4 regions of the Paenarthrobacter aurescens genome follow, and region 1 is predicted to be linked to each of the others. Evidence: predicted binding sites of a transcription regulator. Region 1 holds the regulator's gene; each other region holds the start of a gene.

Region 1 (3,250 bases):
CGAGTTGGACTGCGATCGCCTTGGCGGGTCCGTGCAGGATGTCGCCAACCAATTTTCCCGTGTACATGCCTTCGTCCACTTCGCCCACGGTACCCAGGGCACCAGTAAGGCCGAGTCGGGTGGAAATGACCGTAGCCACCTCGATGGGCGTGGCCGTCACAAGCCACACTTTCCGGCCAACCCGAAGGTGCTGTTCGGCAAGCGCTTTGGTCCCCGGCCAGATCCGTGACTCGATCATTTCGTCGTAGACCTCTTCGCCCAAGGCCTTGATGTCTTCCACGGTGATGCCCGCAGCCAGTGTCAAGGCGGAGTCACGCACGGAATGGACGTCCTCCATGTTCTCGCCGCGCATAACGAACTTGAACTGTTTCCAAGCGAACCCAGCAGCCTGGGAAAGTGTGAAGGCTTTGCGCTCGTACATTTTGCGTGCCACGTGGAAGAGGCTTGCACCTTTCATCAACGTATTGTCGACGTCAAAGAAAGCGGCCTCGCCGGCGTACTTCCGGGCGATGTCCGTTTTGGCCGCATCCCTCTGTGCGGCATCCTGCTGCACCAAGGCATCTGCGACCACGGCGGCGTTCTTCTCCTCGGGCATGCCTTGAGTCTAGTCAATCACCGGGTCCCGCGTTGGGTGCGCACTCCCGGCAACCCTCGGGTGGGATGTGAGTGAGGGTTGGGCGGGAGGGGGTGGGATGTGAGTGAGGGTTGGGCGGGAGGGGGGTGGGATGTGAGAGATGGTTGGGCCGGTACCTTTGAGACATGGCTATTCCCGACGTCGTCCTCCTCACCAAAGCTGACTGCCACCTCTGCACCGAGGCGCGTGCCGCCGTCGAGCGCGTCACAAAAAGTCTTGGCGTGCAGTGGACCGAACAGAGGATTGACAGCGACCCCCAACTTCAGGAGCGCTTCGCTGAGGAGATTCCAGTAGTTCTGGTCAATGGCATCCAGCGCGATTTCTGGAAGATCGACGAGGAGCGGCTCACCCGGACCTTGAAGAAAGTCCTGGAGAGCTGAGGGTGGATCTACCCGCAGGTAATGGCTTTTGTTGAGTCCGGGCGAGGGTCATAGAGTGGAACAACAAAGCGACGCAATGGAGAATACCGTGACTGCGCTGGAACCGTCCCCGGAAGCCACAACCGGAGACAACGAGCCTGCCGCCAAGCAGATCCCACCCGCGGCTGTGGCCCGGATGACCCTCTATTTGCGCGCGCTCAACTCGCTCTTGGCCGAGGGCGTTGAACGGGTTTCCTCTGAAGCGCTGGCGGAAGCCTCAGGCGTCAGTTCATCCACACTCCGCAAGGACCTCTCCTACGTTGGCTCTTACGGGACCCGTGGTGTGGGCTACGAGGTCCAGTACCTGAGCCGCCACATCGCGGCAGCTCTGGGCCTGACCCACGACTGGAAAGTGGCGATTGTTGGTGCCGGTAACCTCGGCAAAGCCCTCGCCCGGTATGGCGGTTTCGAATCACGCGGCTTTGACGTAGTTGCCATCTTCGACGCCGACCCCATGGTGATCGGCAATGAGGTGGGCTGGTTGCGGGTCAGTGATTCGGCCGAACTTGAGCGGGTCCTTGAACGAACCCACACCAACATGGTGGTCCTGGCGCTGCCCGCCACCGTGGCCCAGGCCGTGTGCGACCGCGTCATTGCCGCCGGGATCCGGAGCATCCTCAGTTTCGCCCCGGTATTGCTGCAGGTTCCACCCCACGTCAACCTCCGGAAGGTGGACATGGCAACCGAGCTACAGATTCTGGCCTATCACGCACAACGGGCGCAGACACCGGGCCAGGCTGTTTAGCCTTTGCCGGGGTCCGCGCCCGCGTTGGGTGCTTGAAAGCCTGCGTTTTTAGCGGCCGTAGGGGTTCTGGTAAGGATTGCCGAACGGCTGCGCCTTGCGGAAGTACGGAGCCGACGCCGGCAGGTAGAGCATGACGATTGCTGCAACGCCCAGGAGAATCACGATCAGCTGCATGAAGCCGTACGTGGGACCGAACTGGAACAGGCCCGTGAGGCCAAGTACCGAGATGGCAGCGAAGACTGTGCCCAGGATCCTTGCCCAGTTCTTGCCTTTCCGGACCGGGAAAGCGACCAATGCATACAGGCCGAGGCTCAAGATGGCACCGACTATGGCGCTGACGGCCATGATGCCACGCATGCCTTCCATGCTTTCCGGCGGAAGATCCGTGCCCTGTTGAGCGGCCTGCTGATTCATCATGTCAATGAAGACGTCGGCGCCGGTGGTGGCCAGGAGCAAGGAGCTGATGGCGGAAAGGATGCCGGCGGCGATGATCATCCAGAACGCGTAGTTAACCATGGGCGGCACGGTGGTGGGTCCGGGCTGCTGGCTTGGCCAGTTGGTGTCCTGGCCGTACTGCGGAGCTGCGGGAGGCTGACCATAGGGGGAAGGCTGCTGGCCATACTGCGGTGCGGACTGCTGCCCGTATTGGGGGGCGGCGGGCTGGCCGTACTGGGGTGCGGCGGGGGACTGCTGCCCGTACTGCGGGGCGGCGGGCTGACCGTACTGCGGTGCCGGGGTCTGCGGTGCAGATGGCTGGGAACCGTCGGTCCCGGGCTGGTTGGGATCGCCCGGGTTTGAGGGCGGGTACGGAGGGTTGCTCATGGCATTCCTTTGCTTGTTCGACTGCTGGTGCGGCCGCCGGGATCAGCAAATTGACCCTGCCCCCAGCGTGGTTCTGCTACCACCGTACATCCCGGGTCCGGACGCTGCAGACGATCACACGCAGTTATTTCAAGCTGGCAGGAAAAATCATCATGTGGGCTTACGCCTTCATGATGAAGGCCGCGGCAACCCGGAGGTTCAACCGCGGCCTTCAGCACGCATTTCCGCCGTTAATGCTCGACGACGGTACTCGGGCAGGTCTCAGGCGTGACCCTTTACTGCCTTGAACCAGAGCTGTGAATTGGGGAGCCACATCAAGACCACGGCAACGGCGCTGACAAGGAAGCCGAACCAGTTACCGCCCAGGCCCATCCCGGAACCGCCGCCACTGGCTGCCCCGAAGATGGCCAGCAGGAGGGAAATGCCGGCAAGGATGGTCAACGCGAGGCGGGCCCACTCCTTGCCTTCCTTCATTTTCATGGCCAGGACTACTTGTGCGGCGGACACGGCCAAGGTGAGCAGAAGGAGGATCAGTGCGATGGCAGCGAATCCTGGGGCGAAGGCGAATGCGGCGATCACGGCGAAGAATGCGATGAGCCCAAACAACAGCCCGAGGAGCCCGGAGATGAC
Region 2 (3,250 bases), 920 kb from region 1:
TGATGCTCAGCCCCGGCGATCTCGCCGAAGTCAAAGCCGCAGCTGAGGACGATATTGTCTTTTGCCCGGATTCAGGTGTCATCCTTGTTCGCTCGGCGGAGTGGAACTGAATCAAGCCCGCCCCGCCTGTAACGGGCGGATCAGCTGGACAGGATGATGTTCAATGCGTGCGGCTTGCGGGCCGTGCCCTCAACCAGTTCGGCAGTCCACATTTCACCGGCAGCCTTCAGGAGCTGCTCCGGGGTTGCCGGTGCTTTGCCGCGACGGGTCAGCAAGTGCCTGGCCAGTTCGCCGCGGGTGTGCTTGGCGAAGTGGCTGACTACCGTGCGCTTGCCGTCAGCCTCATTGAAGACGTTCACGTTGACTGTCCGGGACGCCGGAGGAGCCCAGGCCGCGGCGTAGGTGCTGGAGCGGCAGTCCACCAACAGCTCGCCTTCAGTGCGTGAGGCGAGGGCAGCGTTAAGCTGCGGCTTCCAATAGGAAGCAAGGCGCCCGACGTCGGGCAGTGCGGTTCCCATGGACAAGCGATAGGCGGGCACGTGGTCGCCGAAACCGATGGCGCCCCACAGGGCAGAAACCACCAGGACTGACTCGTCGGCCTTGCGGCGTTGCGTCGGCGTCATGGTGCTGTACCCCAGGGCGTCGTAAAGGACCCCGGAGTAGACCTGGTGCGCCGGTGCGGCCGGCTCCGCGTGGAGTCTGGTGTTGCGTTCGACGTCGTTCCGTAAGGAGGCGCCCACCCCCAGCAAGGCGAGGGCATCCTCATGCGCGCTCACGGTGCCCAGCGCTTCGAGCACCTTGGCCCGGTAGGGGTTCAGTTCAGGAAAGCTGAGCGAATCCCAGTTAATGGATGGGCCCTTGGCGGCGGGGGTCTTGCCTTCGGAAGGCGGCAGCAGAATCAGCACCAGTCGATATTACCGTCGGCCATCGGCACGTCCGGACGCCGGTAGACTGGACAGCGGATGGGTCGACCAGGCGGTCGCGCGTCACGAAAGTGGCTCGAGGAACGTCCGGGCTCCGTAGAGCAGGGTGGTGGGTAACGCCCACTCGGGGTAACCCGCAGGCCAGTGCCACAGAGAACAGACCGCCTGTGTCCTGTGATGTTCCGCATCGCAGGGCAGCAGGTAAGGGTGAAACGGTGGTGTAAGAGACCACCAGCTCCCTGGGTGACCGGGGAGGCTAGGTAAACCCCACCCGGAGCAAGGCCAGACAGGACACGTTTGAGGGCTGCTCGCCCGAGTGTCCGGGTAGGCTGCTGGAGGGCGTCGGCAACGGCGTTCGTAGATGGATGGCCGCCACTCCCTTTCCGGTAACGGCAGGGATGACAGAACCCGGCGTATCGGTCGACCCATCCATTTATGACTGGCGCGAAACCGGCGTGTGAGTGATTTCACGCCGCAGGGCGTCCTATGCTCCTGCCTTCCGCCTTAGAATGGTTACTGAACGTAGATGTTCTGCCGCCGGGACTGCGTTCGCAGCCGGCGGATTTTCTTTGCTCTCGTTCAAGGCGCTGTGGGTGGACCGAAGCCCGCCGGCGCATGAGCCGCAGGACTACTCCGGGCGGCCGCTGCCATCTGCATACGAGGACGTATGTGGTTGACCCAAGGAAGGTAGTTCTGTGAGCCAGACGTCAGATTCTTGTCTTGATAAGTGGATGGGCCGGGAGGCCCTCGCCGAAGCCATGATTCCGGTAATCGGCCGGTTGTACCGGGAAAACAATGTGGTCACGAGCATCCACGGCCGGAGCCTGATCAACAAGTCCACCATGAACATCCTCAAGGCACACCGATTTGCGCGCCGGATGAGCAACCATGAACTGCTGCTCGAAGAGACTGCTCCGCTGCTGAACGCACTCTCTGAGCTGGAACTCGGTGCGGCCGCCATTGATATTGCACGCTTGACCGAGAAGTTCCGGGCCGAAGGCAACGGGGCCTCCCTGGATGAGTACCTGCGTGCCGAGCTCGCAGAAATCGTGGGAAAGCGTGGGGCTGACGACCGCACCAGCACCGACGTCGTGCTGTACGGCTTTGGCCGCATCGGCCGTCTCCTGGCCCGCATCCTGATTGAAAAGGCCGGCGGCGGACACGGTCTGCGCCTTCGCGCGATTGTTGTCCGCAAGGGTGCTGAGAATGACCTCGTGAAGCGCGCTTCGCTGCTTCGCCGGGACTCGGTACATGGCTCCTTCGAAGGCACCATCCGCGTGGACGAGGAAGCCAACACCATCACGGCCAACGGTGTACAGATCCAGGTGATCTACTCGGACAACCCTGCCACTGTTGACTACACCGCTTACGGCATCAAGGATGCCTTGGTAGTAGACAACACCGGCCGCTGGCGTGACGCCGAGGGCCTTTCCCAGCACCTGCAGAGCAAGGGCGCTGCCCGCGTTCTGCTGACGGCCCCGGGCAAGGGCGATCTGAAGAACATTGTTCACGGCATCAACCACCGCGACATCTCAGATGAAGACAAGATCGTCACCGCAGCATCCTGCACCACCAACGCCATTACGCCGGTGCTGAAGGCCATTAATGACAAATTCGGCATCATTCACGGCCATGTGGAGACCGTTCACTCCTTCACCAATGACCAGAACCTGATTGACAACTTCCACAAGGGTGACCGCCGCGGCCGTTCCGCAGCATTGAACATGGTCATCACGGAGACCGGTGCCGCGAAGGCTGTAGCCAAGGCGCTTCCGGAACTGCAGGGCAAGCTCACAGGCAACGCCATCCGCGTACCCACCCCGGATGTCTCCATGGCCATTTTGAATCTGAACCTTGAAAAGGGCACCACCCGGGATGAAGTCAACGACTTCCTCCGCGAAATGTCCCTCCACTCGGATCTTCGCAAGCAGATCGATTACATCGACTCTCCGGATGTTGTCTCCACCGACTTCGTTGGCTCCCGCCGCGCGGGCATCGTGGACGGCCTCGCAACGATTTCCAACGACAAGAACCTCGTTCTGTACGTCTGGTACGACAACGAATTCGGCTACTCCTGCCAGGTTGTTCGTGTCATGGAAGAGATGGCCGGTGTGAACCCGCCGTCCTTCCCTGCACGTGACGTGGTTGCGCCCATCGCTGTGCTTGAAACTGCTGGCGCCTAGCAACTCCGAAGTATCCACAGGTTTCCCGGCTGAGTCACTGGCATCGGCCGGGAAACCTGATCAAAATGGGTTCATGGAAAACGAATCTACGTTGGAACATGAAACCACGCTTGAACACGCCTTGGACGTAGCCAAGGCCAATCA
Region 3 (3,250 bases), 1.4 Mb from region 1:
GGCTTCCGCTTGGCGTGCGGCTTCGGCTTGGCGTGCCTCTTCCGCTTGGCGTGCCTCTTCCGCGGCCTTGGCAGCGTCGGCCGCCTTACCGGCGTCGACGGCTGCTGTGTCTGCAAGCCCAACAAGCTCGGCGATCATGGCGTCGATAGAGGCAACGTGGGCAGTGGTTGCCGCGTCTCGATCGGCGGCTGCAAACTGCCAGACCGTAGCGAATGCTTGCGCGTCTGCCCGGCTACCTTCCAGGGCTATATTGGCGGCAACCCGCAGTTCCAGATCTGCATCGTCCAGCTTCTGGTAGGCGAGGATGCGGTTGTCGAGCTCCTGCGCCTGAGCCAATCCGTACTCAAGGAAGTAGCGGGTATCCGGGTGACTCCAGGACTTTCCGGCTATCGAGGCCGCCTTGCGAACGTATTCGCCGCCCGTAGCGTGGAGCTGGGCAACGCGCTGCCTCTCGTTGAGCATGACGGTGCCATCCAACGTTTCTGCAGCATCGTGCCCGACGGTGATGAAGTCCTTGATCGCGGCGTCGCCACCCAGCAGCGCGGCCTCCGCGGCTTTCCGAACCTCCGGTGTACCTACCAGCCCAAGGTCCAAGGTGGCTTGGCGTGCTTCGTTGATCAGGGTGTTGAGGTCGGCACCGGGGGCCGTCAGGGTTGCGAGTAGACCGGGCACTTCTTTGGCTGCCTTGGCAAAGGCTTCCCGTAGTGGCTTCTCAGTGATCATGCTTGCGCCGTCGATAACAGCACGTGGGAGTGCCTGCGCGGACTGGAATTTCCAATCGGCCATCAATCTGGCGGTGTCTGCTTCCCTCGCAGCTGATGCCGCATTTTTGGCTTTCTCTATGGCGGCCTTCGCGCGATCAGCAACAGCTGCGGTGCCGTTGGGGTTGGCTGCGACATCGGCCTTGACCTGCTGGAGCAGCCCGGACACTGTCCTCAACTCAGCGTCGTGACCGGCAACCACAAACTGGCCGTAGCGAAGGAAATCGGCCACCACATCCCCGTTTTCGGTTTTCAGCGCGGCCTCCGCAGCGGCAGAGACTGCAGGATTCTCGGAAGCCAACACCGCATAAGCCGCCATGCGGTCCGTCATCCAGACCTTGGCGCGCCAGCCCTCAAGGACAAACTTCTCAATAGCCCCATCGCCCTTGTCCAGACTCTCGGCCGCGGCGCGTTCAACATGGACATTGCCGTACTCCTGAAAGAACGTAGCAGCGACTCTGAGGTCACCCTTCCACGTCTCGGCCCAGCCCGTAGCAAGGAACGCATCGATCGTCGCGGGGTCATTCGCCGCCAGGATCTTTTGCGCAGTTGAGCGAACATGCGCACTTCCCCGCGTCGTCAGCTCGGTGACCAGCTGCTTGCGGTCCGCGGCGAGCGTGACGTCCTGTCCGGCGTCGAGGAATGCCTGAAGCGCATCGGCGCCACCCACCAGCGCGGTCGCAGCAGCGGCGCGGGTTGCAGGGCCACCTGTCTTCCACAGCTCAACAACGCCGGCAGTATCAGTGGCCCGCTCCACGAACGGGACAGGAGCCTGAGCGGCGTGCGGCACCTCAAAGGTGGGAATGTCGTAGGCCTGGGCTGGAGCAGCGAAGAGCAGAGAAGCCCCAGCTGCAACGGCAATCAGGGCAGCAGTAACACGGCGCCGGGTAGCGCGGAATGAAGATAACAAGGGTCCCCCAAGTAACGAATGCGATTGGCAGCACGGAGTTCAATGGGGGCGACGCGGATGCGAGGGATGCCTGACCTGTGACGAGCTGTCCGCGGTCATCATATCCGACTACGGACTATGACTTTTACCACTCCTAAAAACAGAGTCATGAGACTGTCTGCGATCAAAGACACCAAACCCCCGTGAGTCCCATCACAAGGGCGTCAAAAGTGATCTGCTGGATAGCGATCCCCTCCCAAAGACGAGAAGGTTTTACTATGCAACAAACCAAGCTGGCTGCGGAGAGCTCTGTCCTCCAAGCCGCGGGTACGGCGCTCAGCCGAGGCCTCAACGTCCGTCACATTCGCTTCATGGCGCTCGGATCCGCGATCGGCACCGGCCTTTTCTACGGCTCCGCCTCCGCCATCCAGAAAGCAGGACCCGCCGTCCTGCTGGCCTACATCATCGGCGGCGCTGCCGTGTTCATGGTGATGCGTGCGCTGGGCGAAATGGCTGTCCGACACCCGGTATCCGGCTCCTTCGGCCAGTACGCGTCCAAGTACCTGGGACCATTCGCGGGCTTCGTGACCGGATGGACCTACGTGTTCGAGATGGCGATCGTAGCTATCGCCGACGTCACGGCCTTCAGTATTTACATGGGGTTCTGGTTCCCCCAGGTGGACAGATGGATTTGGGTGCTGGCCATCATCCTGTTCCTGGGTGCCATGAACCTGCTCAGCGTGAAAGTGTTCGGGGAGCTTGAGTTCTGGTTCTCGCTCATCAAGGTGGTGGCGATCATTGCAATGATCGTCGGCGGAGCAGCGATCATCGTCTTCGGTTTCCAAACGGGGGACGGCGGTGGCGTGGCACCGGGACTGGGGAACCTGGTGAATCACGGCGGTTTGTTCCCGAACGGTTTTGAGGGGCTACTGGCCGCGTTCGCCGTCGTCATGTTTGCCTTTGGCGGCATCGAGACGATCGGCATCACGGCAGGCGAGGCCACGAACCCCAAGAAGGTGATCCCGCAGGCAGTTAATACTGTGCCGGTCCGCGTGCTGCTCTTCTACGTATTGACGTTGGGCGTGCTGATGAGCATCTTCCCCTGGAACGAGATCGGCAGCAGCGGAAGTCCGTTTGTGCAGATTTTCGATGGTCTGGGGATCCCTGCCGCACCGCACATCCTCAATGCCGTGGTCATCACGGCCGCGCTTTCTGCCATCAACAGCGACATCTTTGGGGCCGGACGCATTCTCTTCGGGTTGGCCCAGCAAGGGCACGCACCCAAGAGCTTCAGCAAGATCTCCCGGCACGGCGTTCCGTGGATGACCGTGGTGATGATGGGCGGCATCCTCCTGGTGGGCGTGGTGTTGAACGCGGTCATTCCGGAGGATGTGTTTGTGCTCATCGCTTCAATCGCTACCTTCGCTACGGTCTGGGTTTGGGTGATGATCCTCGCTTCGCATGTGGCCATGAAGCGGGAGATCAAGCGCAAGGGACTGCCGGAGTCGGAATTCGGTTCGCCGCTATGGCCCATTGCATCCATCCTGACCATGGCGTTCATGGCCATGGTGATTGTGATTCTGGGCGTCTTCGAAGACAC
Region 4 (3,250 bases), 1.7 Mb from region 1:
TCGATGAGCTCACCACGCTGCAGAACTCCCGGGCCTACCAGGAGGAGTCGCTGGAGCGGACCCGGCTTTGGGCGCTGAGGTGCTTGGAGGAGCACGCGTCCCTGACGTCCTCGCGCGCGGCTAAGCCATACCAAGCACTGTTCGGGGTCATTCAAGGCGCCCAGTACGAGGACCTGCGCCGCAAAGCCTGCCAGGACCTGGGCGCCATGCCCTTTGACGGGTACGGGATTGGCGGTGCGCTGGAGAAGGAAAACCTTGGCACCATTGTGCGCTGGTGCAATGAAGAGCTGCCTGAGAACAAGCCCCGCCACCTGTTGGGTATCTCAGAGCCGGACGACATCTTCACGGCGATCGAGAACGGAGCCGATACCTTCGACTGTGTCTCCCCTACCCGCGTTGCCCGGAACTCGGCGTTCTACACCCCGTTTGGACGCTTCAACTTGTCCGGGGCCCGCTACAAGACCGACTTCGGCCCGTTGCAGGACGGCTGCGACTGCTACACCTGCGTGAATTACTCCCGGGCGTACATCCACCACCTGTTCAAGGCCAAGGAAATGCTCTCGGCAACGCTCATCTCCATCCACAACGAGCGCTTCGTGGTGAAGATGGTGGACGACGCCCGCCTGGCCATCGAATCCGGGGACTTCTTCGAGTTCAAGGCCGAGACGCTGGGCCGGTACTACTCCTAGCTTGTTGCCGCTCCGCTGGACGGAGGCCTAAGCTGCGACTGTGCCGTAGCTTGGCTCGCGCTTCTTGATCCAACCAACTACCAGCACGGTGACCGGGACGAACAGGAACTCCACGGCGGTCTTGTAGACGAAGCCTGCCAAGGCGTAGTTCAGGAACGAGCCGAAGTCCGTGATGCCAATGACCGACGCCGCGATGCTGCAGAAGATCAAGGTGTCCACCAATTCGCCCACCACGGACGAGCCCATGAGCCGTGCCCACAGGGATTTCTCACCGGTGCGGGCCTTCATCTTGACCAGGATCCAGGAATTGATGGTTTGCCCGGCAAGGAAGGCCAGCAGCGAACCAAGGACGATCAACGGCACGGGGCCGAGTGCGCCTTCGATAGCCGCCTGTTTGCTGGTGCCGTAGTCGTCAGTGAAGCCGGGCAGCACAATGATGATCCAGTAGCAGAGGGACGCGAACACTGAGAGCGCGAACGAGGTGATGATCGCTTTGCGTGCAACTTTGAAGCCGTACACCTCGCTCATCACGTCGCCAAGAATGTAGGCGATGGGGAAGAGGAAAAATCCGCCGTCCGTGATGATCGGGCCCAGCACAACGCCCTTGGAGGCGCCGATGTTGGACAGGATCAGCACCACGGCCATGATGGCCAGCATGATGCCGAAGTAGGGAGAGCCGATCGAAGCGAAGCGCGGCGCGGGCTTGCTCAAAGTACTGGAGCCTGAGGGCGAGGGCATGGGTCATCCATTTCGTAGTGGTTCGCGCAGGCTCCTTCTCCAAGGGCCCCGCTGTATTAGCACTGTGGTTGGTGGGGCATCCGGCCCGGCACCGGTTCCATTCTCCCACTCCTGCCCCGCCCTTCTCTCACATCCCGGGCGCTTCCGGCCGTCCCTCTCTCACATCCCGGGCGCTTCCGGCCGACCCTCTCTCACATCCCTCTTTTTGAACACGTTCAGAAATCGTGCCATACTCGTTCTTGAACACGTTCAAATCGGAGTCAGGAGCAGCGGATGGCAGCAAAAAGCGAGCAGACCCGGCAACTCGTTGCCGACGTCGCACTGAAGATGTTCCGCGAAGTGGGCTTTGAGAAGACCACTATGCGCGCCATCGCACAGGAAGCCGGCGTCTCGGTGGGCAACGCGTACTACTACTTCGCCTCCAAGGACGAGCTGGTCCAAGAGCTCTACATCCAGGTGCAGGACGAGCACGCAGTCGTCGCAGCGGAGGCTCTCGAAGGAGTCCAGGATCTGGCAGGGCGGCTGAAGGCAGTGCTGCATACCGGGATCGACGTCATGGCTCCTTACCACCAGTTCGGTTCCGACTTCATTGCCACGGCGATCCGGCCGTCGTCGCCCGTCAACCCGTTTGGCGAGGCGTCCACCACCGCCCGTGAGGCTTCTCTCGCGATCTTCCGGTCCGCCGTCGAAGGTTCCTCCCCTTCGGTCGCCAAAAAGTTACGCGGCGATCTGCCCGAGCTGCTGTGGCTGGCGTACATGGGGGTGGCGCTGTTTTGGGTGTACGACCATTCCGAAGGCCAGCGACGCACACGGAAACTGATCGACGGCGCGGCCCCACTCGTGGCCCGCGGCCTCTCGCTGGCAAAAATTCCGGGCGTGAGCAAAGTGTTCGACGACGTCCTGGGCTTGGTGCGCAGCGTAAAGGAAGACGCGTGAAGCCGCGGACAGTGGTTCTCGCGGGCGCATCCGGGTTCATCGGCAGATACTTCAGGGAGCGGTTTGTTGAGGAGGGGTGGCAGGTCCGGACCGTTGGGCGGGGCGCTTCAGCTGACGCTCAATGGAACGACGACGGCGCCATCACCACAGCCCTGGACGGCGCCGAACTGCTGGTCAACCTCGCCGGACGGTCCGTGAATTGCCGTTACAACGTCCGGAACCGGCGCGAAATCATGGACTCCCGGGTATTGACCACACGGGAGCTGGGACGGGCGGTTTCTGCGTGTGAGGACCCACCCCGGACGTGGATCAATTCAAGTACGGGCACCATTTACCGTCATGCGGAAGATCGCCCGCAGTCGGAGGACTCAGGTGAGCTGGGTAGCGGGTTTTCCGTGGATGTGGCCCGTGCTTGGGAGGATGAGCTGGACGCTGCCGTTGTGCCTGCTACCCGCAAGGTGCCGCTCCGCATTGCGATTGTGCTGGGACCTGGTGGTGGCGTGATGGGTCCGTTCCGGAACCTCGCCCGGCTTGGCTTGGGCGGGTATATGGGCCCGGGCACGCAGAAGTTCAGCTGGATTCATGTGGAGGACTTGTTCCGTGTGGTGCTGTTCGCGCACGCTCATGGTGAGCTGACTGGGCCCCTGAACGCGGCGTCGCCGTACCCGGTGGACAACCGCGAGCTGATGTCACTGGTCAGGCAAAGCATGCGTGTCCCGTTCGGCATCCCGACGCCGTCATGGTTGCTCGAGGCCGGGGCCGTGCTGATCCGGACACAGACCGAGCTGGTGCTCAAAAGCAGATGGGTAGAGCCCCGGAAACTGCTCGATGCCGGGTTCGCATTCGAGTACCCCTGCCTTACCGGTGCCCTCAACCACATCGCGAAC

The links. Region 1 encodes Rex, which represses fermentation and respiration genes when NADH is low (regulators of the CRP and FNR family bind a similar motif). Its sites were predicted from a motif close to CTTGTGAANNNNTTCACAAG; they were not measured.
Region 2: ABI796_RS11265 (glyceraldehyde-3-phosphate dehydrogenase) is a predicted target of Rex. The motif match lies at 1,378-1,397, and genes of this name have one in related genera.
Region 3: ABI796_RS02035 (ALF repeat-containing protein) is a predicted target of Rex. The motif match lies at 1,851-1,870, and genes of this name have one in related genera.
Region 4: ABI796_RS03560 (queuosine precursor transporter) is a predicted target of Rex. The motif match lies at 1,630-1,649, and genes of this name have one in related genera.

Annotation. Positions count from the first base shown of each region.
Region 1 is NZ_CP157456.1:3,348,043-3,351,292, reverse strand. Features, by position in the region: gene ABI796_RS15530 (HAD family phosphatase) at 1-595, opposite strand, end outside; gene ABI796_RS15525 (glutaredoxin family protein) at 760-1,014, shown strand; gene ABI796_RS15520 (redox-sensing transcriptional repressor Rex) at 1,091-1,798, shown strand; gene ABI796_RS15515 (hypothetical protein) at 1,847-2,620, opposite strand; gene ABI796_RS15510 (hypothetical protein) at 2,882-3,250, opposite strand, start outside.
Region 2 is NZ_CP157456.1:2,430,540-2,433,789, reverse strand. Features, by position in the region: gene ABI796_RS11280 (zinc ribbon domain-containing protein) at 1-110, shown strand, start outside; gene ABI796_RS11275 (YaaA family protein) at 141-905, opposite strand; RNA gene rnpB (RNase P RNA component class A) at 964-1,355, shown strand; gene ABI796_RS11265 (glyceraldehyde-3-phosphate dehydrogenase) at 1,619-3,106, shown strand; gene ABI796_RS11260 (hypothetical protein) at 3,180-3,250, shown strand, end outside.
Region 3 is NZ_CP157456.1:402,255-405,504, reverse strand. Features, by position in the region: gene ABI796_RS02035 (ALF repeat-containing protein) at 1-1,671, opposite strand, end outside; gene ABI796_RS02030 (amino acid permease) at 1,929-3,250, shown strand, end outside.
Region 4 is NZ_CP157456.1:725,003-728,252, reverse strand. Features, by position in the region: gene tgt (tRNA guanosine(34) transglycosylase Tgt) at 1-689, shown strand, start outside; gene ABI796_RS03560 (queuosine precursor transporter) at 717-1,427, opposite strand; gene ABI796_RS03555 (TetR/AcrR family transcriptional regulator) at 1,701-2,363, shown strand; gene ABI796_RS03550 (TIGR01777 family oxidoreductase) at 2,360-3,250, shown strand, end outside.